Linked DNA regions of Rubrivivax gelatinosus IL144. The protein of the gene in region 1 interacts with the protein of each later gene in a pairwise test. Links are inferred from orthologs where the notes say so. Each region holds a gene or a part of one and is shown on either strand. Other genes may lie near its edges.

Evidence for each region.
Region 2: the proteins of groL (region 1) and grpE interact in binary tests that used the Escherichia coli proteins (3 or more experiments, as listed by UniProt). The link is inferred for Rubrivivax gelatinosus IL144 from one-to-one orthologs.
Region 3: the proteins of groL (region 1) and malE interact in binary tests that used the Escherichia coli proteins (3 or more experiments, as listed by UniProt). The link is inferred for Rubrivivax gelatinosus IL144 from one-to-one orthologs.

Annotation. Positions count from the first base shown.
Region 1 is NC_017075.1:4,612,919-4,620,669, reverse strand. The notes cover bases 2,336-5,303. They hold groL (chaperonin GroEL), read right to left. Parts: upstream 4,659-5,303; coding sequence 3,012-4,658; downstream 2,336-3,011. Other genes in these bases: nifA (nif-specific transcriptional activator NifA), read right to left, coding at 5,223-5,303; groES (co-chaperone GroES), read right to left, coding at 4,692-4,982; RGE_RS21060 (DUF1631 family protein), read right to left, coding at 2,336-2,825. In the rest of the region: RGE_RS21070 (c-type cytochrome), read right to left, coding at 1-500; yihA (ribosome biogenesis GTP-binding protein YihA/YsxC), read left to right, coding at 562-1,245; more of RGE_RS21060, read right to left, coding at 1,242-2,335; more of nifA, read right to left, coding at 5,304-7,007; RGE_RS21040 (ferritin-like domain-containing protein), read right to left, coding at 7,218-7,673.
Region 2 is NC_017075.1:2,868,915-2,871,913, reverse strand. It holds grpE (nucleotide exchange factor GrpE), read right to left. Parts: upstream 1,774-2,999; coding sequence 1,228-1,773; downstream 1-1,227. Other genes in the region: hemH (ferrochelatase), read right to left, coding at 2,293-2,999; RGE_RS13170 (RNA-binding S4 domain-containing protein), read right to left, coding at 1,824-2,237; dnaK (molecular chaperone DnaK), read right to left, coding at 1-1,145. UniProt on the Escherichia coli protein: Participates actively in the response to hyperosmotic and heat shock by preventing the aggregation of stress-denatured proteins, in association with DnaK and GrpE. It is the nucleotide exchange factor for DnaK and may function as a thermosensor.
Region 3 is NC_017075.1:273,745-281,504, forward strand. Bases 2,099-5,075 are described here. They hold malE (maltose/maltodextrin ABC transporter substrate-binding protein MalE), read right to left. Parts: upstream 4,196-5,075; coding sequence 3,002-4,195; downstream 2,099-3,001. Other genes in these bases: malF (maltose ABC transporter permease MalF), read right to left, coding at 2,099-2,879; RGE_RS01285 (ABC transporter ATP-binding protein), read right to left, coding at 4,258-5,075. In the rest of the region: RGE_RS01265 (alpha-amylase family glycosyl hydrolase), read right to left, coding at 1-292; maltose ABC transporter permease MalG, read right to left, coding at 432-1,322; more of malF, read right to left, coding at 1,326-2,098; more of RGE_RS01285, read right to left, coding at 5,076-5,373; RGE_RS24230 (SHOCT domain-containing protein), read left to right, coding at 5,659-6,540; RGE_RS01295 (alpha-amylase family glycosyl hydrolase), read right to left, coding at 6,669-7,760. UniProt on the Escherichia coli protein: Part of the ABC transporter complex MalEFGK involved in maltose/maltodextrin import. Binds maltose and higher maltodextrins such as maltotriose.

The DNA.
Region 1 (7,751 bases):
TTCAGCTGCGTCGTCGTGTATTCGACGTGCTGGCCACCCAGGCGCGGGTACTGCGCGGGGATGCCGGCGCCGTTCGGGCTGTGGCAGCCGGCGCAGGCCGGGACCTTCTTCGAGGCGATGCCGCCGCGGAAGATCGATTGGCCCAGGGCCAGCGTCTCCTTGGAGGTCGACTCGCCCTTGACCGGCGCCTTCGACGCGAAGAACGCGGCGACGTTGACCATGTCTTCCGGGCTCAGCGGCGCGGCCATGCCCATCATGATGGGGTTCATGCGCTTGCCGGCCTTGAACTCGGTGAGCTGCTTGACGATGTAGGCCGCGTGCTGGCCTTGCAGGATCGGGTAGGTCGGCACACCACGCGACCCGTCGGCCGTGTGGCAGGCCTGGCAGGTGGCGGCCGTGATCTGGCCCTTGGCCAGGTCCGGCTTGGCGGGCTTCGCTTCCTGGGCGAAGGCGGGGCCGGCGGCGAGCGCGGCGAGGGTCAGGGCGACGGCGAACTTCATGCGGCGGGGGCCTCGGTCGGCAGGTGTTCGGGTGTCAAACCGCAGGATTTTACAATGGCCCATGACGTCTACCTTTCGAGATGTGCCAAGCGACGCTGAAAAGAGTGCTCTGGCCTGGGCGCACACCGCGCGATTCCTCACGACGGCGAGCCGGATGGACCAGCTCCCGCAGAGCGAATTGCCGGAAATCGCCTTCGTCGGCCGCAGCAACGCCGGCAAGTCCACCGCGATCAACACGCTGGCGCAGCAGCGGCGCCTGGCGTTCGCGTCGCGCACGCCGGGCCGCACGCAGCACATCAACCTCTTCGAGGTCGGCCCGAAGGACGCGCCCGACGCGCTGTTCGCCGACCTGCCGGGCTACGGCTACGCCGCCGTGGACCGCCGCGCCAAGCTGCGCTGGCAGGAGGTGATGGCGCAGTACCTCGAACTGCGGCGCGCGCTGCACGGCGTGGTGCTGATGATCGACTCGCGCCTGGGCTTCACCGACCTGGACCGTCGCCTGCTCGCGCTGATCGCGCCGCGTGTGGCCACCGGCGAGGTGCGGCTGCTGGCCGTGCTGACCAAGTGCGACAAGCTCAACCGCCGCGAGGCCGACGCGGCGCTGGCCGGCGCCCAGCAGGTGCTGGGCGAGGTCGCCACGGAGAACGCCGAGATCGGCGTCGCGCTGTTCTCGGCGCTGTCGCGCCGCGGGCTGGAAGACGTGGCCGCGACGCTGCGCGGCTGGATCGCGCCGGCGGCCGCTTAAAGCTGGAAGGACCGCCGCATCACGCGCTTGGCGGCGGAGCGCACCAGCGAACGCGGCTTCAGCGTCGCGAGCAGGCCTTCGGTGCGCAGCGTCAGCAGCGCGCGCCGGCGCACGGCCCAGGTCTCGGGGCTCTCGGCGTCGCCGAGCAGCCACAGCTCGCCGAGTTCGCCCGGCCACAGCACCTGCGCCTTGACCCAGCGGCCCTGCAGGAAGACGTGCACCCAGTCGGCGGGGCGCCGCGCCTGCAGCCAGGCCAGGGCGTCGCGCGGTTCGCCGGGCCCGTCGGCCGGCATCAGGTCGGCCGGCACGGTGTCGAGCTGCGCGATGTCGAGCGCGCCGCCCATCGTCGACGGCGGCGCTGCCGAGGAGCACAGCCGCTCCTCCAGGCGCTGCAGCTCGGCGATCTGTGCCGCCGCGTCGGTGCAGCGGCGCGCGAAGCGGTGCTGGGCCTGGTGCTGCAGGCGCTCGGCCGCCCAGTCGAACAGCGGTGCGGCCGGCGCCGGCTCGGCCGCCAGGTGCTCGACCAGGCCTTGCGCGAAGCGCAGCGTCTGCGTGCGTTCCGGGTTGCCCTGAGGCGGCAGCACGTCGCCCAGATGGGCCAGCGCGTCGACGAAGCGCCACATCGCGTGGGTCTCGTCCTCCAGCGCCCGCGGCTCGCGCAGCACCAGCCGCGTGGCGACCGACTGCAGGCGCGACAGCATCAGCGCGATGTCCTGCGCCAGCCGCCGGTCGGCGAGCATCGCGTCGAAGAGGCCGGTCAGCAGCTCGACGGCGCGGCGTTCGCCCGCCGGCGTGTCCTGGCTGCCCGGCGGGGCGGCGAGGGCCGGTTCGAGTTCCAGCGCCGGGCCGTCGAAACCGAGTTCGTTGCCCGGCGCGACCGCCGAGCGCACCAGGTCCAGGCCGGCGCCCAGGCTGATCTCGGGCCGGCGCGAGCGCCGCGCGCCCGAGGGCAGGATCATCGTGCGGTAGGCCGCCGGCGTGACGCCCAGGCTCTCCAGCCGCGACGACGAGGCGGCATAGGCGCGGCGCAGCGCGGCCGCCAGCGCCGGCGCGGCATTGCGCATGAACAGCAGCTGATGGCCGCGCGACAGCGGCAGCGCCTGCGCCGCCGCCCACAGCGCCCGCGCGTGCTGCGCCGGCCCGAAAGGGTTGTGGTCGTGCGCGAGATCCATATCGCCGACCAGCGCCGCGGTGAAGGTCTGCAGCTCGCGCAGCTCGTACTCGGCGGTGCTGCGGATCAGCTCGATGACGTGCGACAGCTCGACGTCGATCGCCACCGAGTCCTCGTCGACCAGCGACAGCGTCGACGGCAGGGCCGGCGCGCCGGTGTTGGCCTGCGCGCGATCGGCGAGCTGGCGCTTCAGCGAGCGCAGGTAGTAGTCGGTCAGGTGCTCGCGGTTGTTGCCCAGCGCCTGCAGCACGTCGGCCGTCGACGCGCGCGGCTGCGGCGCCAGCGTCGGCAGGCTCTGGCGCATGCGGTCGATCGCGCCGTCCAGCGTCTGGTCGACGACCAGCGGCATGCGCAGCAGTTCATCGTCGATGAACTGCTGGAGCTCGGCTGGCGGTTTGAGAAACGACATCGCTTCGCGATTATCGGCCGGCGTCGGGTGTGCAATAAGCCCGGTAAGCGGCCGGATTCCGGTCAGAAATGAAAAAAACCCGTCTCCTTGCGGAGACGGGCTGGGGTTTGGCGGGCAGGTGCACACGGGCCGAAGCCCGTGCGCAGCCGTCCGGCAGGCGGCGCCCTGAGGCGCCGCGCCGCCGAATTACATGTCCATGCCCATGCCGCCCATGCCGCCCATGCCGCCGCCGGCGGGCATCGGGGCTTCTTCCTTCGGCGCCTCGGCGACCATGCACTCGGTCGTCAGCATCAGGCTGGCGACGGAGGCGGCGTTCTGCAGCGCGGTACGGGTCACCTTGGTCGGATCCAGGATGCCCATCTCGATCATGTCGCCGTAGGTGTCGTTGGCGGCGTTGTAGCCGAAGTTGCCGGCGCCTTCGAGGACCTTGTTGATCACGACGCTGGGCTCGCCACCGGCGTTGGCGACGATCTCGCGCAGCGGCTGTTCGACGGCGCGCAGCACGATCTTGATGCCGGCGTCCTGGTCGTGGTTGTCGCCCTTCAGGCCACCGGCCACGGCGGCGCGGGCGCGCAGCAGCGCGACACCGCCACCGGCCACGATGCCTTCTTCGACGGCGGCACGGGTGGCGTGCAGCGCGTCTTCGACACGGGCCTTCTTTTCCTTCATCTCGACTTCGGTGGCGGCACCGACCTTGATGACGGCCACGCCGCCGGCCAGCTTGGCCACGCGCTCTTGCAGCTTCTCGCGGTCGTAGTCGGAGGTCGCTTCCTCGATCTGGACGCGGATCTGCTTGACGCGCGCCTCGATGTCGGCGGCCTTGCCGGCGCCGTCGATGATCGTGGTGTTTTCCTTGGCGACTTCGACGCGCTTGGCTTGGCCCAGGTCGGCCAGCGTGGCCTTCTCGAGCGTCAGGCCGACTTCCTCGGCGATGACCTTGCCGCCCGTCAGGATGGCGATGTCTTCGAGCATGGCCTTGCGGCGGTCACCGAAGCCCGGGGCCTTCACGGCGACGACCTTCAGGATGCCGCGGATGGTGTTGACCACCAGGGTGGCCAGCGCTTCGCCTTCGACTTCCTCGGCGATGATCAGCAGCGGGCGGCCCGCCTTGGCGACTTGCTCGAGGATCGGGAGCAGGTCACGGATGTTGCTGATCTTCTTGTCGAACAGCAGGACGAACGGGCTCTCGAGCACCGCGACCTGCTTTTCCGGGTTGTTGATGAAGTACGGCGACAGGTAGCCGCGGTCGAACTGCATGCCCTCGACGACGTCGAGTTCGTTGTTCAGGCTCTTGCCGTCTTCGACGGTGATGACGCCTTCCTTGCCGACCTTGTCCATCGCGTCGGCGATGATCTTGCCGATCGACTCGTCGCTGTTGGCGGAGATCGCGCCGACCTGGCCGATTTCCTTGCTGGTCGTCGTCGGCTTGCTGGCCTTCTTCAGCTCTTCCGTCAGGGCGGCGACGGCCTTGTCGATGCCGCGCTTGAGGTCCATCGGGTTCATGCCCGCGGCGACGAACTTCATGCCTTCGCGCACGATCGACTGCGCCAGCACGGTCGCGGTCGTGGTGCCGTCACCGGCGTTGTCGCTGGTCTTGGAAGCGACTTCCTTGACCATCTGCGCGCCCATGTTCTGGAGCTTGTCCTTGAGCTCGATCTCCTTGGCGACCGAGACACCGTCCTTGGTGACGGTGGGGGCGCCGAACGAGCGCTCGAGCACCACGTTGCGGCCCTTGGGGCCCAGGGTGACCTTGACGGCGTTGGCGAGAACGTTCACGCCTTCGACCATGCGGTGGCGCGCGTCGGCGCCGAAAACCACGTCTTTAGCAGCCATGTGCTACCTCTTCGAATTCTGGGGGGAGGGGGATTACTTCTCGACGACGGCGAAGAGGTCTTCTTCGCGCATCACCAGCAGCTCGTCGCCGTCGACCTTGACGGTCTGGCCGCTGTACTTGCCGAACAGAACGCGGTCGCCGACCTTGACGTTCAGCACGACGAAGTCGCCCTTGTCGTTGCGCTTGCCCGGGCCGACCGCCAGGACTTCACCCTGATCGGGCTTTTCGGCGGCGTTGTCGGGGATGACGATGCCGGAGGCGGTCTTGGTCTCGTTTTCGAGACGCTTGACGATCACGCGATCGTGCAGCGGACGAAGCTTCATTCACATCTCCTTGGGAGTCACGTTATGGCACTGGAGCGCCGCGCAGGCAGCGCTCGCTGACATGCGGCAACCGGGGGGCAGCGAATCTGCCTCGGTCGTTAGCACTCACCCGTGGCGAGTGCTAGCAGACTGATTATAGGGGCCGGTTCCGGCGCTTCAAGAGGCGGGAAATCCATTCCCCCACAGGCCGTGGCGGGCGGGCTGCGGATGTCGCCGCGCCGCGCGGGCGCGGCGGCGGGGTCAGAGCTTGCGCACCTCGATGCGGTGCTTCTGCAGCGCGTAGCCGAGCTGGCGCGGCGTGATGCGCAGCAGCCGTGCGGCCTTGGCCTGGACCCAGCCGCACTGCTCCATCGCCCAGATCAGGCGTTCGCGTTCGCCGTCGGGCGCGGTGCCGGCCAGACGCGAGACCGGCGGCGGCAGCTGCTGCGTCGGGCCGATGCGCGTGACGCCGTCGGCGGCCGGCGCCGGCGCGCCGGCGTCCAGATCGCCCAGCGGCGGTGCCGGCGCCGGCGCGGGCACCGACCAGCCGCCGTCGGCGGCGGCCGGCGGCGCGGCATGGCCGTTGGTCGGCGCCAGCACGTGGCCGTTGAAACCGTTGCCGGCGGCCGCGGCGGCCACCGCGTCGGCCTTGTCCAGGAAGTGCAGCGTCTGCGTCAGGCAGCGGTTGTTGCGGCAGGGGAAGGCCAGGTCGCGGATCAGGTCGCCCTGGACCATGGTCGCGGTGCGCTCGATGCAGTTCTCCAGCTCGCGCACGTTGCCCGGCCAGTAGCAGCTCGTCAGCACCTTCATCGCCTCGGGCGTGACCTTCAGCTGGCGCCGGTTCTCCTGGTTGAAGCGCTCGATGAAGTGGTTGACCAGCGGCGGGATGTCGCTGCGGCGTTCGCGCAGCGGCGGCAGGAAGATCGAGACGACGTTGATGCGGTAGTACAGGTCGGCGCGGTACTCGCCGCGCTGGACCATCTTCTCGAGGTCGCGGTTGGTGGCGCAGATCAGGCGCACGTCGACCTTCACCGCCTTGCTGCCGCCGACACGCTCGAACTCGCGCTCCTGCAGCACGCGCAGCAGCTTGGCCTGGAAGCCCGGCGAGATGTCGCCGATCTCGTCGAGGAACAGCGTGCCGCCGTGGGCCAGCTCGAAGCGGCCCTTGCGTTCGCCGACGGCGCCGGTGAAGGCGCCGCGTTCGTGGCCGAAGAGCTCGCTTTCCAGCAGCGACTCGGTCAGCGCCGCGCAGTTGACCTTGATGAAGGGCGCGTCCTTGCGCGGCGACAGGAAGTGGATCGCGCGTGCGATCGCCTCCTTGCCGGTGCCGCTCTCGCCGCGCAGCAGCACCGTGGCGCGCGAGGGCGCGGCCTGGTGCACCTCGGTGAACACCTGCTGCATCGCGCGCGACTCGCCGATCACGTTGTCGATCGCCAGCCGGCCGCGAGGCTCGCGTGCCAGCGCCTTCTGCAGCCGCGTCGTCTCCTGCAGCAGGCGCGAATGTTCTTCGGCGACGGCGACATGCAGCGCCGCCGACTGCGCCAGCAGGGTCGCGACCATCGTCAGCAGGCGCTGGTCGTCGGTGAGCCGGGCGCCGTCGTCCATCACACGCTGCGCGGCGAGCACGCCGACGGTGGCGCGTTCGGTCTTCATCGGCACGACGACGAAGGCCAGCGGCCGGTCGCCGCGCGCGCCGAAGGCGCCGGTGCGGTCCAGGAACTCGGGCGACTCCTGCACGTCGGGCACGACGGCGGCCATGCCGCTGGCGTAGACGCGGCCGATGACGCCTTCGCCGCTGCGCCAGTGGCCGCGCGCGGCCTGCTCGCGGTCCAGGCCCACCCAGCTGTGGATGCGCAGCAGGTTGCCGCCGTCTTCGGCCGGCATCACGACCATCGCCCGCTGCAGGCCCAGCTGCGAGGCCAGCGTGTTCAGCGCCACGCGGAAGGTGCGCGCGATATCCAGCGACGCGCCCAGCACGCGGCACACCTCGTAAACCGTGCTGAGCTGAACCTGATAGCGCTCGCTCAGCGCCGTGCGACTCGACATCACGCACCTCCTGCGTCTGACGGGCGGGGCGAGGCGGTGCGGCGGGCCACCTCGGGGCGCCCGGCGCATCGTTGTCGGGCATTGCCCGCCATGCCGCCGCCGGTCGAGCATGCCAGTGCAAGAAGCACGCCGAATCGCGCCGACAGGCGAGGGATGCCGTCGGCCGCTTGATGCAACGCAAATGGCCCGCGGCTCGTGCGCGGGCGGGGCTCAGCGCGCGGCGGCAGCGGCGAGCTTCTCGAGTTCGGCGACGTGCTGCGCTTCTTCGGCGGCGAACTCGCCGGCCAGTGCGCGCACCTCGGGGTCGGGGCTGATCGCCGCGATCGCCGCGTAGAAGGCGTGGCCGCGGCGCTCGCTGTCCAGCGCCAGGGCCAGCGCGTCGGCGGGGGCCATCATCGGGTCGACGCCGGCCCAGTCGGCGGTTTCCGGCGGGATGCCGTCGGGCCACTCGAACTCGTCGGCGGCCAGCTCGGGCAGCGTGCGCCAGCCCGCGCGCGCCTGCGCCTCGGCCAGGTGCAGGCGCGAGAAGTGCGCCATGCGGGCGAAGAAGGCACGCAACTCGGCGTTGCCGTCGGTGCCCATCGAAGCCGCCAGGTCTTCGTAGCGCCGGGCCGCGTCGCGCTCCAGCGCGACGGCGTGGGCGAGGAATTTCTCGACGTCGTTCATGCCATGGGTCTTTCTGCTGTCACCGTCGGCGCACCCACCCCTTCGGGGACAGGTCGCCGCAGGCGACCAGGGGAGCGG
Region 2 (2,999 bases), 1.7 Mb from region 1 along the record:
ACCTGGCCCTGGATCGCGGCACCGACGGCCACCGCCTCGTCGGGGTTGACGTCACGGCGCGGTTCCTTGCCGAAGAACTCCTTGACCTTCTCCTGCACCTTGGGCATGCGGCTCATGCCGCCGACCAGGATGACGTCGTCGATCTCGCCGACCTTGACGCCGGCGTCCTTCATCGCGATGCGGCAGGGCTCGATCGTGCGTTCGATCAGCTCGTCGACCAGGGCTTCGAGCTTGGCGCGCGTGAGCTTGATGTTCAGGTGCTTCGGGCCCGAAGCGTCGGCCGTGATGTACGGCAGGTTGATGTCGGTCTGCGAGCTGTTGGACAGCTCGATCTTGGCCTTCTCGGCGGCTTCCTTCAGGCGCTGCAGGGCGAGCACGTCCTTGGTCAGGTCGACGCCCTGTTCCTTTTTGAACTCGCCGATGATGTAGTCGATGATGCGCTGGTCGAAGTCCTCGCCGCCGAGGAAGGTGTCGCCGTTGGTCGACAGCACCTCGAACTGCTTCTCGCCGTCGACGTCGGCGATCTCGATGATCGAGATGTCGAAGGTGCCGCCGCCCAGGTCGTAGACGGCGATCTTGCGGTCACCCTTGCCGGCCTTGTCCAGGCCGAAGGCGAGCGCCGCGGCCGTCGGCTCGTTGATGATGCGCTTGACCTCGAGGCCGGCGATGCGGCCGGCGTCCTTGGTCGCCTGGCGCTGGCTGTCGTTGAAGTAGGCCGGCACCGTGATCACGGCCTCGGTCACTTCCTCGCCGAGGTAGTCCTCGGCGGTCTTCTTCATCTTGCGCAGCACTTCGGCGCTGACCTGCGGCGGCGCGAGCTTCTTGCCGCGCACCTCGACCCAGGCGTCGCCGTTGTCGGCGGCGCTGATCGTGTAGGGCATCAGGTCGATGTCCTTCTGCACTTCCTTCTCGGTGAACTTGCGGCCGATGAGGCGCTTCACCGCGTACAGCGTGTTCTTCGGGTTCGTGACCGCCTGGCGCTTGGCCGAGGCGCCGACGAGAACCTCGCCATCGTCCTGGTAGGCGATGATCGACGGCGTCGTGCGCGCGCCTTCACTGTTCTCGATGACCTTGGTCGTGTTGCCTTCCATCACGGCCACGCACGAGTTCGTGGTGCCCAGGTCGATGCCGATGATCTTTCCCATGGTGTTCTCCTGAAATCTGGATTCCGGTTGTCTTGGAGTTGTGGTTGCCGGGCCGGCTTTCAAGCCCGCTCGTGCAGGGTGTTCAGGACTTCGGTGCGGCGACCGTGACGAGCGCCGGGCGCAGCACGCGGTCGGCGATCAGGTAGCCCTTCTGCAGCACCGCGACGACGGTGTTGGCTTCCTGGTCGGCCGGCACCATGCTGATCGCCTGGTGCTGGTGCGGGTCGAACTTGGTGCCCGCCGGCGGCGCGATCTGCACGACCTTGTTGCGCTCCAGCGCCTGGGTCAGCTGGCGCAGCGTCGCGTGCGTGCCCTCGAGCAGCTGCTCGGGCGTCGCGTTCTGGATCGCGATCGCGGCTTCCAGGCTGTCCTTGACCGGCAGCATGCTCTCGGCGAAGGCCTCGACGGCGAACTTGCGCGCCTTGGCCAGTTCCTCCTCGGCGCGGCGGCGGATGTTCTCGGTCTCGGCCTTGGCGCGCAGGTAGGCGTCGGCGACCTCGGCGTGTTTGGCCTCGAGCTCTGCCAGGCGCGCCTCGGCGCTCGGCACGGCCTCGCTCGCCTGCGCGGCGGCAGCCGCTTCGGCGGCCTCGGGGGACGGGGTCTCGGGGGTGTTCGGATTCGCGTTCATGGGCGTTTCGGGGCAAAACTCGGACGGAGTTGGGGGCATGGCCCGGGCTTTCAAGAGCCCGTGTCGTCGAGGCTCGCGCTCCAGCGGTTCCAGTCGGCCAGCTTGCGGCGGTCGCGCTTGGTCGGCCGGCCCTGCTCGATGGCGGCGGCGGGCTCGGGCTGCAGCCGGCGGGCCTCGGCGGCGCGCTCGCGTGCGGCGATGCTCTCTGGGGTCTCGCGGTACAGCGTCTGCGCCACCGGCGCCGGGCCGCGCACGGTGCCCAGCACCAGCACGTCGACGGTGCGCTCGATGCCGCCTTGCCGCAGCGCGACGCGGTCGCCGACGTGCAGCTCGCGTGCCGGCTTGGCCGTCAGCCCGTTGACGCTGACGCGGCCGCGGTCGGCTTCCTCGGCGGCCAGCGCGCGGGTCTTGTAGAAGCGGGCGGCCCACAACCACTTGTCCAGCCGCACCCGGGTGTCGTTCATCGGATCTCCTGGCCGTCGTGCGGCCGATCGGGCCACTGGCCCGCGCGCCTTCCGTCTAGATCGTGGCGCCGAGCGCGGTGGCGCGTTCGCGCGTGATGCTCGCCTGCGCCGGGTCGAGCCGGGCCTGCGTGTCCCAGCCGGCCATGTGGCGCTCGGCGACCGTCGCCAGCGCCTCGATCCACGCCGGCTGGTCGTTGAGGCACTCGATGTACTCGAAGCGCTCGCCGCCGGAGGCGAGGAAGGCTTCGCGTGCCTCCTCGTTGATCTCCTCGAGCGTCTCCAGGCAGTCGGAGACGAAGCCCGGGCACATCACGTCGACGCGGCGCAGGCCTTCGGCGGCCAGGCGGCGAAGCGTCGGCTCGGTGTAGGGCTCCAGCCACTTGGCGTTGCCGAAGCGGCTCTGGAAGGTGACGACGACACGTTCCTCGGGCAGTTCCAGCCGCTCGCGCAGCAGGCGCGCGGTCTTGTGGCACTGGCAGTGGTAGGGGTCGCCGAGCACCAGCGTGCGGTGCGGCACGCCGTGGAAGCTGAGCAGCAGCCGCTCGCCCTGGCCGTGCTGGCGCCAGTGCTGGCGCACGCGCTCGGCCAGCGCGTCGATGTAGCCGGTGTCGTCGTGGTACTCGTTGACGAAGCGGAACTCGGGCAGGCGCCGTGCGCCCGCGCTCCACTTCATGACCGCGTCGCTGACGCTGCCGGTGGTGGCGCTCGCGTACTGCGGATACAGCGGCAGCACCAGCACGCGCGTCGCACCTTCGGCGCGCA
Region 3 (7,760 bases), 4.3 Mb from region 1 along the record:
AGATCGCGTTGACGCCGAGCTCGCGGAACCAGCCTTCGCGCAGCTTGGCCGTCAGCCCGGCGAGGTCGCCGCCGTGGAAGCTGCCGATGTCGTCCTGCGGCTTGGCCTCGCGCTTGCGGCCGTAGCTGCCGTCGTTGGCCGGGTTGCCGTTGGCGAAGCGGTCGGTGACGACGAAGTAGACGATCGGGTTGTCGGCGAAGCGCCCCGGGCGCGCGACGGGCTCGTCGGCGGCCGCGGCCGAGCCGAGGGCGAGGGCGGCCGCGAGCGCGGCGACGGTACGGCGGAACATCATGCGTGTCGCTCCGGAGGGCAGCCGGAGCTGCGGGTGCGGCGCCCATGTGGCGCCATCAAGCGGCCGCCGCGGAGCCGGCTCTGCCGGGCCGCTGGCGGCGCCCCCCTGGGGGGGAGCGCCGAAGGCGCTACGGGGGGGGTCATCCTTTGACGCCACCGGCGGTGAGGCCGGAGACGATCCATTTCTGGGCGAACAGGAAGACGAGCGTGATCGGCAGGCCCGACAGCACCGCCGCGGCGGCGAAGTCGCCCCAGAGGTAGCGCTGCTCGTAGAGGAAGTACTTGGAGCCGACGGCCAGCGTCAGGTTGTGTTCCTGGCGCAGCAGGATCGACGCCACCGGGTACTCGATGACCGCGCCGATGAAGGCCAGCACGAAGACCACCATCAGGATCGGCACCGCCATCGGCAGCAGCACGTAGCGAAAGGCCTGCCAGTGCGTCGCGCCGTCGACCTTGGCGCATTCCTCGATCTCGACGGGGATCGTGTCGAAGTAGCCGCGGATGGTCCAGACGTGCATCGCGCAGCCGCCCAGGTAGGCGACGATCAGCCCGGCGTGGGTCTCGATGCCCAGCCAGGGCACGTAGCTGCCGATGGCCTCGAAGATCGCGTAGATGGCCACCAGCGCCAGCACCGCCGGGAACATCTGCAAGAGCAGCATCGAGTTCAGGATCTGCGTCTTGAAGCGGAACTTCAGCCGCGCGAAGGCGTAGGCGGCGGTCGTCGAGATCGCGACGATCAGGAAGGCCGAGATGCCGGCGATCTTCACCGAGTTCCACAGCCAGCGCAGCACCGGGAAGGGCGGCTGCACCAGGCTGCCGTCGGCGGCCTCGTAGGGGATGCCGAGAGCCAGCTTCCAGTGCTCGAAGCTGATCGTCTCGGGGATCAGCGAGCCGGTGGCGAAGTTGCCCGGGCGCAGCGAGATCGAGACGATGGCCAGCAGCGGGAACACCGTCACGCAGATCAGCGCGATCAGGAACAGGTGCGCGCCGAGCAGGCGCCAGCGTTGCGACTTGCCGGTGACGATGGCCATGGCTTACTTCCGCTCGTCGTTGACCTTGGCCAGCTTCAGGTTGGCCATCGACAGCATCGCCACGAGGAAGAAGATGATCGTCGAGATCGCCGCGGCGAGCCCGAAGTTCTGCCCCGAGTCCTGGAACGCGATGCGGTAGGTGTAGGACACCAGGATGTCGGTCGTGCCGGCCGGCACCTTGGTGTTCAGGAAGTCGGGCCGCCCGTTGGTGAGCAGCGCGATCAGCACGAAGTTGTTGAAGTTGAACGCGAAGGACGCGATCAGCAGCGGCGTCAGCGGCTTGACGATCAGCGGCGCCGTGATCTTCCAGAAGTTGGTCAGCGGCTTGGCGCCGGCGATCGCCGAGGCCTCGTACAGGTCGGCCGGGATCGCCTTGATGAGCCCGGTGCAGAGCACCATGATGTACGGGTAGCCCAGCCAGGTGTTGACCAGCAGGATCATCACCTTGGCGAGGAAGGGATCGGCGAACCACGCCGGCTTGATGCCGAACAGCGTGTTCAGGATCAGGTTGATCTCGCCGAAGTTCTGGTTGAACAGCCCCTTGAAGACCAGGATCGAGATGAAGCCCGGCACCGCGTAGGGCAGGAACAGCAGCGTGCGGTAGACGGTGCGAAAACGCAGCGCCTCCCAGTTCAGCACCACCGCCAGCGTCGTGCCGACGGCCAGCGTGAACAGCACCGTCAGCGCGGCGAAGACGACGGTCCAGACGAAGATGCGGATGAAGGGCCCGCGGAACTCCGGGTCCTCGACCATGCGCAGGTAGTTGCCCAGGCCGATGCCGACCTTGAAGCCCGGCTGCAGGCGTTCGCCGGCCCCGTCCTCGTAAAAGCCGGTGTCGCGGTTGGCGCGGAAGACGACGCCGGTGGCGGTCTGCTTGAGCACACCCTCGGCTTCGCGCGTGAAGGTGGGCACCAGCGGCGCGAACTCGCGCACGCCGGCATAGGACAGCGCGGCGCCGTCGGGCAGCACGAGCTTCAGCGCCGCGAGCGCCTGGCGGTTCTTCAGCACCGCGCCCAGCGGCAGCGGTTCGCCGGGCTTGAAACCCGAGGCGGCCAGCGGCTCGAGCTTGATCTCCTGGGCGCCGCCCAGCGCCAGCGGCGGCGTGACGAGGCTGCGCTCGGCGCGCGTCTCGGGCTGCTCGTCGTCGTCGGCCTGGCCGGGCGCCAGCACGAGGCGCAAACGCTGGCCGTCGGGATGCAGCGCGAAGCCCCAGCCGTGGCCCTCGCCGGGCGTCGTCTGCTCCAGCAGGTAGGCGGTGGCGCGCTCGTAGCTGAGCAGGTTGGACGAGGAGTAGTTCGTGAACCCGATCTGCACCGTGTAGAGCAGCGGGAAGGCGACGAACACCAGCATCCCGGCCAGGCCCGGGAACAGGTAGCGGTAGGCGAAGGCGACGTTGGACAGGTAGACGAAGAAGCCCAGCCCGAACAGCCCCAGCGCCGCCAGCGCCCACAGCGGCTGGCCGCTGGCGTAGATGCGGAAGACCAGCCACAGGCAGGCCAGTGCCGTGACCGTCGTGAACGGCCACTTCAGCAGTCGGCCCCAGTCGGTTCGTCCCATCGTCGTCCCGTGGCGCCTGCCCTGCGGGCGCCGTCGCTCGAACCGGGGCGGCGCCTGGCCGCCCCGTGCGTGATGCCGGAAGGGGCGCATCGCGCCGCCTTCCGTTGGCCGGTGTCGCCGGCTTACTTGCCGAGCATGCGCGCGGCGGCCGCGTCGAGCGCTTCCTTCGGGGCCTGGCGGCCGTTGCTGATGTTCTCCAGCGCCGAGGCCATCGACGACCAGAAGCGGCCCATCTCGGGGATGTTGGGCATCGGCTCGCCGCGGCGCGCGTTCTCCATCGTCGCCTTGATGTTGGCGTCGTTGGAGAGCTCCTTGAAGAAGGCCTTGTTGGCCGGGGTGCCCAGCGGCACGTCGGCGTTGATCGTCTTCAGCGAGTCGACCTTCAGCAGCGTGTTCTCGATGAACTCCTTGGCCACGTCCTTGCTCTTGCTGGGCGCGGAGATCATGCAGCCGAGCACGCCGACGAACGGACGCGAGGGCTTGCCGGCGACGTCGGGGATCGGCGCGACGCCGAAGTCGATCTTGCTCTTGCGCAGGTTGTCCCAGGCCCAGGGGCCGGTGATCATCATCGCCACGTCGCCCTTGTTGAACGCGGCTTCCATCTCGGCGTAGCCCGAACCCTTGGGCATGTTGCCGTTCTTGATCATCGAGGCCAGCAGCTCGGCGCCCTTGACGGCGCCGGCGGAGTTGACGCCGACCTTGGCCGGGTCGTACTCGCCCTTGGCGTCACGGCCGAAGACGCTGCCGCCGCCGGCGGCCAGGATCGGCCAGGTGAAGTAGGTGTTGTTGTAGTCCCAGAGGATGGCGTGCTTGCCCTTGGCCGACAGCTGCTTGTCGAGCTTGAGCACGTCGTCGAAGCTCTTGGGCGGCGTCTTCACCAGCGCCTTGTTGTAGATGAGGCCGATGGCTTCGACCGAGATCGGGTAGCCCCAGGTCTTGCCCTGGTAGCCGAAGGCCTTCCAGGCGGTGTCCTCGATGTCGTCACGCACCTTCTTGGCCGGGTTGATCGGCACGATCAGGCCCGACTTGGCCCACTCGCCCATGCGGTCGTGCGGCCAGCAGAAGATGTCCGGGCCCTTGCCGGCGGCGGCGGCCTGCTGGAACTTGCCCGGGGCGTCTTCCGGGTGCTCGACGGTGACCGGCACGCCGGTGGCCTTGGTGAAGGCGTCACCGACCTTCTGCAGCCCGTTGTAGCCCTTGTCGCCGTTGATCCAGACCAGCAGCTTGCCGGCTTCCTGTGCGCTGGCGGCGCCGGCGAAGGCAAAGGACGCGACGATGGCTGCTGCGGCGGCGATCGGCTTGATGGTTGTCGTCATGGTGGCTCCTCAGTCGTTTGTCTTGACGGTGTGGGAACGAAAGCGTCGCGGTGCGGGCCGTCTCAGGCGGCCTCGCGCTGCGGCAGGCGGTACAGGCGCCGGAAGGCCTGGCCCTCGGCGTCGAACAGGTGGCAGTGCGACGGCGGGATGCCCAGCTTCAGCCGGTCGCCGGCGATCGCGGTCGAGCCGCTGCCGAGCTCGCAGGTCATCGCGTCGTCGACGCCGGCGCAGCTGACGTAGCCGTGCGTCTGGCTGCCCAGCGACTCCACGAAGGTCAGCTCGACCTCGATCGTGTTGTGTTCCGCGCCGACGACGAAGTGCTCCGGGCGCACGCCCAGCGTCACCTTGTCGCCGGGCTTGGCGGCCGCGGCGTCGACCTCGGCGCGCAGCACGGCGCCGGAGGGCAGGCGCACGCTGGCGCCGCTGGCGTCGGCCGAGACGATCTCGCCGGTGATGAAGTTCATCTTCGGCGAGCCGATGAAGCCGGCGACGAAGAGGTTCACCGGGTATTCGTAGAGCTCCAGCGGCGCGCCGACCTGCTCGACCTTGCCGGTGGACAGCACGACGATGCGGTTGGCCAGCGTCATCGCCTCGACCTGGTCGTGCGTGACGTAGACCATCGTCGTCTTCAGGCTCTCGTGCAGCTTGGCGAACTCGTAGCGCATGCGCACGCGCAGCGCGGCGTCCAGGTTGGACAGCGGCTCGTCGAAGAGGAAGACCTCGGGCTTGCGCACGATCGCGCGGCCGATCGCCACGCGCTGGCGCTGGCCGCCGGACAGCGCCTTGGGCTTGCGGTCCAGCAGGTGCTCGATGTTGAGGATCTTGGCCGCGCCGTGCACCGCGCGGTCGATCTCGTCCTTCGGCATCTTGGCCAGCTTCAGGCCGAAGGCCATGTTGTCGAACAGCGTCATGTGCGGATACAGCGCGTACGACTGGAAGACCATCGCGATGCCGCGTTCGGCCGGCGGCACGTCGTTGACGACGCGCCCGCCGATGCGAAGCTCGCCCGACGTGATGTCTTCCAAACCCGCGATCACACGCAGCAGAGTCGACTTGCCGCAGCCCGAGGGCCCGACAAAGACCATGAACTCGCCGTCGTGGATCTCCAGATTGATGTCGTGAAGCACTTTCGTCTCGCCGAAAGCCTTGTTCACGTTCGTCAATCGGACGTCTGCCACTGTCGCACCTCCGCCATCGCGCCCCGGATCGGGCTCGACCACCACGACCCCTGCGCTCCTGGCGCATGCCGATGTAGAGAATATACATCGGCGTACCTCAATGAAACCGGGTTTACTCTATTGGTGGGCTTTGTCAATCGTTGCAAATCAAGGACTTAGCGGCAAGCCCCGGGGCCTGATGTAGGATTGTTACGGCGGCCTGACGGGCCGGGTGCCGCCGGCGCGCTGTCGGCCGGGTGTGCCGTCATGCGACACTGGCCGCTTCCTGTCTTGAGGAGCTTGTCGATGCGTGCGTTCCCGTCCGGCGCCTGGCGTCCGGTGTCCTGCGCGGCCCTGCTGGCCTGCGCCGCCTCGATCGCGTTCGCGCAGTCGCCCACCGGGCGTGCCGAGCGTTTCATGCCCGACAGCAGTGCCGATCGGGTGGTCTCGACGGTCTATGCCGACACGCACGAGTTCGTGCGCATCGAGCGCGCCGAGCCCGGCGCGGCGCCGTCGATGCATCCGGCGGTCATTTCCAGCGAGCAACTGCGTGCAGCACTGTCGCCGCTGCGCAACGCCGCGAAGGACGACCCGCTGTTCAACGACGACGAACTGAAGACGCTGGTGCCGGCCCTGGCCAAGGCGCTGGCGACGGCGCAGCCGAACCAGGACGTCGCGTTCGCCGTCACCGGCCGCCACGGCGGCTTCGGCCCGCTGGTGCCGCGCACCGTGACGACCGGCCGCGTGTTCCGCACCGCCGACGGCCTGCAGCTGATCACCGGCATGGTCTGGGCGCAGTTCGAGGGCCAGTTCCGGGCCACCGGCGTGCGCATCGCCTTCGAGCCCGGCCGTCGCGCCGCGCCGGTCGACGCCAGCGTGCGCATCGACGCGCCCAACGGCCGCAAGGTGCGCGCCGACTGGGTCTCGGTGCTGGTCGCTCCGCCGCAGGCTGCGGCCCCGGCCGCCCCGGCGGCTGCTCCGGTCCCCGGCGCGGCACCGGCTGCGGTGCCGGCACCGGTTCCGGCGGCGCCGGGCGCCGTCGCCCCCGCGCCGCAGCGTCCGCGCGACGCCGGCTTCTTCGAAGAGCAGGAACAGCGCCTGCGCACCCTGAAGCGCCTGCACGACAACGGCCTCATCACCGACGAGGAGTACCGGCAGAAGCGCTACGAGGTGCTGCAGCAGCTCTGAGGCCGGACGCAGGACGCCGGAAGGCGTTCTGCGCCTGCCGAAGGCCCGAGCGCGATATCACGCGCGAGGGCTGAGCCTGGACGCAGAACGCCGGAAGGCGTTCTGCGCCTGCCGAGGCTTGACGCCGTTCAGCGCACGTCGAAGACGCGCACCGAGCGTGCGGCCATCGTGATCGAGGCCTGCCCGGCGGCGCTCGCCGTCGCGCCGGCATCGCCGCTCGGGTACAGGCTGGCCAGCGTCGCATTGGCCGGCAGGCCGGTGACGGTCGCCGTCGCGCTGGTGGCGCCGTAGTTCAGCACGACCAGAGTGCGTTCGCTGCCCTGCGTGCGCTGGAAGCTCAGCAGCGTGCCGCTGGCCGCCGGCTGCTGGTAGTCGCCCGCCGAGATCGACGGCCGCGAGCCGCGCAGCGCCAGCATCGTCTTGTAGAAGGCCAGCAGCGAGCCGGCATCCGCCGCCTCGGCCTCGACGTTGTAGCCCGAGACGTTGGCCGACTTGGCGCGATACGGCGTGCCGGTCGTGAAGCCGCCCGAGGGCGTCCAGCTCATCGGCGTGCGCAGCTTGGGGTCGCCGCTCAGCGACGAGGCCCCGGCCATGCCGATCTCCTCGCCGTAGTAGACGAAGGGAATGCCGGGCTGCAGCAGGTAGGTGGCGGCGGCGAGCTTGTACTGCGCGACGTTGCCGCCGAGCTGGTCGTACGGGCGCTGGCCGGCGAAGCTGTCGTGGTTGGACAGGAAGGTCGCCGCGCCGGCCGGGGCCGTGCTCGGATAGGCGGCGACGGCGGCGATGGCCGTCGTGTCGCCCTGCGCCGCGGCGATCAGGTCGCTCTGGTGGCCGAAGGCGAAGGCGCTGCCGCAGCTCGCGGCGTAGCCGGCCGGGTCGCTCGGGCCTTCGCAGACCATGTAGCGGTTCTGGTAGCCGCCGACCAGGTCGCGCACCGAAGCCATCAGCACATGGTTCTGCGGCTGGTTCTCCCAGGCCGACGGGCCGTTCTCGACGAGGTTGCCGACGGCGTCGAAGCGGAAGCCGTCGACGCCGCGGTTGAGCCAGAAGCGCAGGTTGTCGTGGTGCCAGTCGACGACCGCCGTGTTCGTCAGGTTGAAGTCGGGCATCTGGTCCCAGAACGGCGCGAAGTACCAGCTGCCGTCGTAGGCGCGCCAGGGGTCGCTGCCGTAGATGCTCCAGCCGCTGGGATGCGAGCTCTGCCAGACGTACCAGCCGCG